2 regions of the Cohnella sp. GCM10012308 genome follow, and region 2 is predicted to be linked to the other one. Evidence: a T-box and tRNA genes for the amino acid it is inferred to sense, from the RefSeq annotation. Region 2 holds a T-box; the other holds one or more tRNA genes.
What was found. The T-box of region 2 lies ahead of leuS (leucine--tRNA ligase). A T-box ahead of a tRNA ligase gene usually reads a tRNA of that ligase, here a tRNA-Leu.
Positions count from the first base shown of each region.

Region 1: it encodes a tRNA-Leu, which carries the amino acid that the T-box ahead of leuS (leucine--tRNA ligase) is inferred to sense. The anticodon was not compared.

Region 1 is NZ_JBHRYU010000006.1:102,983-105,374, forward strand. It holds gene corA (magnesium/cobalt transporter CorA) at 1-479, opposite strand, end outside; tRNA gene ACFOTD_RS09830 (tRNA-Glu) at 630-704, shown strand; tRNA gene ACFOTD_RS09835 (tRNA-Lys) at 715-790, shown strand; tRNA gene ACFOTD_RS09840 (tRNA-Leu) at 878-963, shown strand; gene ACFOTD_RS09850 (hypothetical protein) at 1,933-2,319, shown strand.
Region 2 is NZ_JBHRYU010000024.1:9,826-12,217, forward strand. It holds gene leuS (leucine--tRNA ligase) at 1-1,320, opposite strand, end outside; T-box leader at 1,393-1,638, opposite strand; gene ACFOTD_RS22500 (TetR/AcrR family transcriptional regulator) at 1,672-2,277, opposite strand; gene ACFOTD_RS22505 (MMPL family transporter) at 2,391-2,392, shown strand, end outside.

The DNA.
Region 1 (2,392 bases), on a different contig from region 2:
GCGCGCTCGTGCTTGTCGAGCACGTTTTCCACCTTGTCCGTCAGGTCCGCATAGTCGTCGACGCAGCGGTCTAGGAGGCGGTAGAGGATGACGCCGGAAAAGGTCATGAACCGCTCGGGCGCGGCGCGGAAGTCCCGCTCGGCTGCGTCCACAGAGCTTGCGGATTGCGGCGCGACCGTAATGATGTAGTTGGGGCCGATGACATGCTCCATCTCGATCGTCGTCAGGTCCTGTCCGACCTCAAAGAATGTAAGAAGCAGATGCTTGTCGTAGCGATCGAGCTTGGGGCGCTGGTTCAGCTTGACGCAGTCCTCGACGATCAGAGGATGGCAGCAGAACACGTCCCGCAGCACGCGCTCGATCTCCTCCTGCGAGGCGGCGATCAGCGGCACCCAGGCGACTTCGCCTTCGATCGGCACCCGAATGTCGGTCTCTTCGACGCGCTGCGTCGATTCATTATATAGAAGCATTTGAGTCATGTTTGGCGCTCCTTTCATGGCCTTAGCATACACCACAAAAAAACTTTTAAGAAATTGCAAAAAGGTACTTGCGAATCCGCTAACCATGTTATATAATCATTTTTGTCGCCCGAGAGGGAACGCGGTAAACGAACGAATCGATGCTAATGCGGCCCGTTGGTCAAGCGGTTAAGACACCTCCCTTTCACGGAGGTAACGGGGGTTCGATTCCCCCACGGGTCACCAACTTTAGTACGAGCCATTAGCTCAGTTGGTAGAGCACCTGACTTTTAATCAGGGTGTCGAAGGTTCGAGTCCTTCATGGCTCACCACCTTCGGTTAGCAAGACGGATTGCAGTAAGATTGCTTCAAGAAGTTCCCCGGCACTGCCGCTTGGAGAACAGCAACACTTTTAATATGCGGTCGTGGCGGAATGGCAGACGCACCAGCTTGAGGGGCTGGCGGTAGCAATACCGTGGAGGTTCGAGTCCTCTCGACCGCACCATAACTTAAATGACGAGATCCCTTAGAGATAAGGGATTTTTTTATTTGTATCGAAGCGGAAAGGATTCGAGTGTTGGGGACTGTCTGTTCTTGTTTCGAGGCGTGGGAGCGAACTTTTAATTGCCTGTCTCTAGCCTTAGGTCAAACTGATTAAATTTATCGGCAGTCGCCCGGCTCGCCTTCTTTGTGACGTGCGCATAGAATTCGGCTGTTGTCGAAGCTAACAATTTGCATCGTCTTAATCTGGTCGGTGCGCAAATATAAGGAATGATGTGTTTATTTACATGCCCAACGTAGTTCTTGTATGTCCGAGCTGAAAATTCCTTCTTTGCAAATTTCTCGCGCCATTCTTCTACAAAGGTTGGAATATTAAGGTTGTAATATTGGCGGGGAAGCGCGAGTTTGAACAATGATTTGATGAACCGATGACGAAGGAAAAACGCGTGGAATTCGAGACGTTACAAAAACTGGAGAGGAACAGGCGGGGCAGATCAAGGTATTCGCCGATCGGCTTGCGTAGGTGGAAACACTGCAGATTGAAGCGGAGCCGCCCGCATAGGCCGCTGCAGACGTACAATCTGCCGTTAAGTCCAAGCTGATCGACATGCATTCGAGTGGCAGATTCGACTTTTACCGGTTACTTACCGTTCTGCATCGTAAAGGTATTATTTAAGAGGATTTTAATTTATGGATAGCCGTCATCGTATCATGTAGGTACTTCTCGTATTGCTTTAATCTATATTCGTCATGGGACTTTTGGTAAAAAGTAATCCATTTACGCAAATCCTCCGCATGATTTAGCATTTGTTGAAGGGTACTGGCATAAGGAGGCATGGCAATTCGCTCCCGTTAAATTTTTAATAACTTCACATTCTTGTTACCCATAGTTTGCCCGCGGGCATCGGCTCTCGGCCTTTTTTTTGACTTTTTTACTATTTTGATTTTAAAATTAAAGTTATTATCGCAGGAGGTGTTTCGTATCTACCAAGAATTAAATCAAATGATGGCTGTTATGAATAGAGCGCGAAAAGTCTCCGATGAGATTAATGACAGGGCTTTCGAGGCGAGACAAAAAGCTATTAGACTTCAGTACAATGCGAACAGCGCGGCGGATATGGCTGCACTGGCGGCTGAAATGCTTGCTGTCTCTAGCGATAACATATTAGTTTCTAAATTGGCTAATGCAAGCCGGGAAGCCATACGGCAAGCTATAGAAAGTACGGAAGCCGCAGCGATAGCAGTAGAAGAGGCGAATAAGCTTGATCATGAGGTAACATTGGCGTTTCGTAATTCCAGAGAAGCGGCAGTGCACCTTCTGGAGGCACTTGATAAGTTAGAAGCCAGCTTAAAAAAATGATTTAAACTCTTACTTAACTAGGGGGTGCGGGAGTCCCCCTTTGAAGGGGCAGTTTCTTAGGGACCTTCCCGCA
Region 2 (2,392 bases):
GAAGTGCAGCACCGGGATCGGTTCGCCCCAATAGCGCTGGCGGCTGAACAGCCAATCGCGCAGCCTGTAGGTGACCTTGCCGCGGCCTTTGCCCTGTTCCTCCAGCCAGGCGATGCTCCTGGCGATCGCGTCCGGCGTGGACAAGCCGTCCAGGAAGCCCGAATTGACGTGCTCCCCTTCTCCCGTATGCGCCGCTTCTTCGACGTTGCCGCCGCCGACGACCTCGACGATCGGCAGGCCGAACTTCTTAGCGAACGCCCAGTCCCGTTCGTCATGGCCCGGCACGGCCATGATGGCGCCCGTACCGTAGCCGCCGAGCACGTAATCGGCGATCCAGATCGGCACGAGTTCCCCGTTTACCGGATTGACGGCATACGCGCCCGTAAAGACGCCCGTCTTGTCCTTAGCCAGATCGGTCCGTTCGAGATCGCTCTTGCGCGCAGCCTGCTCGACATAAGCCTCTACGTCCGCCTTCTGCTCTGCGGAAGCGATGGCCGACACAAGCTCGTGCTCCGGCGCCAGCACGCAATATGTCGCGCCGAACAGCGTATCCGGACGCGTCGTGAACACCGTCAGGGATGCGTCGGCATGGCCGTCGATCGCAAAGGTCACCTCTGCGCCCGTCGACTTGCCGATCCAGTTGCGCTGCATGTCCTTGATGCTCTCCGACCAGTCGAGCTCCTCGAGATCTTCGAGCAGCCGCTCGGCGTATTCGGTAATCCTAAGCATCCACTGGCGCATCGGCTTGCGGATGACCGGGTGATTGCCGCGTTCGCTCAGCCCGTTGATGACTTCTTCGTTCGCGAGCACCGTACCGAGCGCGGGACACCAGTTGACGGGCACCTCGGCCACGTAGGCAAGTCCTTTTTTATACAGCTGGATAAAAATCCACTGGGTCCACTTGTAATAATCGGGATCCGTCGTGCTGAACTCGCGGTCCCAATCGTAGGAGAAGCCGAGCGACTTGATCTGCCGGCGGAAGTTGTCGATATTCTCCACCGTAATCTCGCGCGGATGGCGTCCCGTCTGAAGCGCGTATTGCTCCGCCGGCAAGCCGAACGCGTCCCAGCCCATCGGATGGAGCACGTTGTACCCGCGCATGCGCTTGTAGCGGCTGACGATATCGGTCGCCGTGTAGCCTTCGGGATGGCCGACGTGCAATCCGGCACCGGACGGATACGGGAACATGTCGAGCGCGTAAAACTTTTCCTTGGCCGGGTCCTCCGTCGTGTGGAACGTCTTATTTTCGTCCCAGTAGCGCTGCCACTTGGGCTCCAGCGTCTGCGGCTTGTAGCCGGGTTGATTGTTGTCTTGTACCATGGTTCATGACTGCCCCTTCCGTCTGACTGCTCGTTTAAAAAACCAAAAAACCTCCCGCCCCAGCGAAATCACGCTAGGGACGAGAGGTTAAACTCGCGGTACCACCCTAGTTGACGCCAGCCCTGCTTGGGCATGCCGTCCACTCTTCCTCCTTAACGCGGAGGGAATCGCCGCGCTTGCCTGCCGGGGCAAGAAGCCTGACATGGATTGCGCGCGGAGCTCCAAGGCGAGTTCGTCGCTCGCGTCAGCCGGCTCGCACCTACCGCCGGTTCTCTGGGTTGACGCAACACGATTACTTTTCCTCTTCACAGCCTTTATTGCCTCGATTATAGCGGTTGCCGTCAATCCGTGTCAAGCGCGCGGTCCCGCGCCTTGCCAGAAAAGATCGACGATCCGCTCGGGCAGGTCCTCGCGCGCTTCGCCGCCGTAATCGCGGCTGCCGACCATCAGCAGCGACGAAAAAGCGTGCGCCAGCAGCAGCGGATCCTCTCCGCCCCGCATTTCCCCGCGGTCGGCCGCCTCGGCAAAACATTCGGCCAGCACCTCGTGAATGCGGTATTCCGCTTCGCGGATCTCGCGCCGCTGCTCCTCGCTGAGCGATGCGATCGCTTCGCGCATCATCGACTCGAACTCGACATGCGTGTCCGCCATCTTCGCTGCCGCGACCTTGTACAGCCGCTCTCTAAGCGTCCCTTCCTGCTCGAGAATCCGGCGCGTGAATAAGCAGATGCGCCCCATCATCTCGGTCACGGACGCGGCGAACAGCTCCGATTTGCCGCTGAAATAATAATAAATCGAAGCCTTCGTTACGCCCGCGCGTTCCGCGATCTGATTCAACGACACCGGCTCGTAGCCGAATTCCATAAAAAGAGCCGAAGCGGCGCCGAGCAGAACGGCCCGGCTGTCCGTATTCCCTTTGGGCCGCCCCGGGGCCCGTCCTGTTTGTTTTTGTTTCACTTGATGCGCCTTCCCCTCAAACATGTTGCAATATTAACCTTCCGGTATATATAATTATTGACGGTAACATTATAACTCATTATATCGCAATCGAATCGCGAGGGGGAGCTCAAGT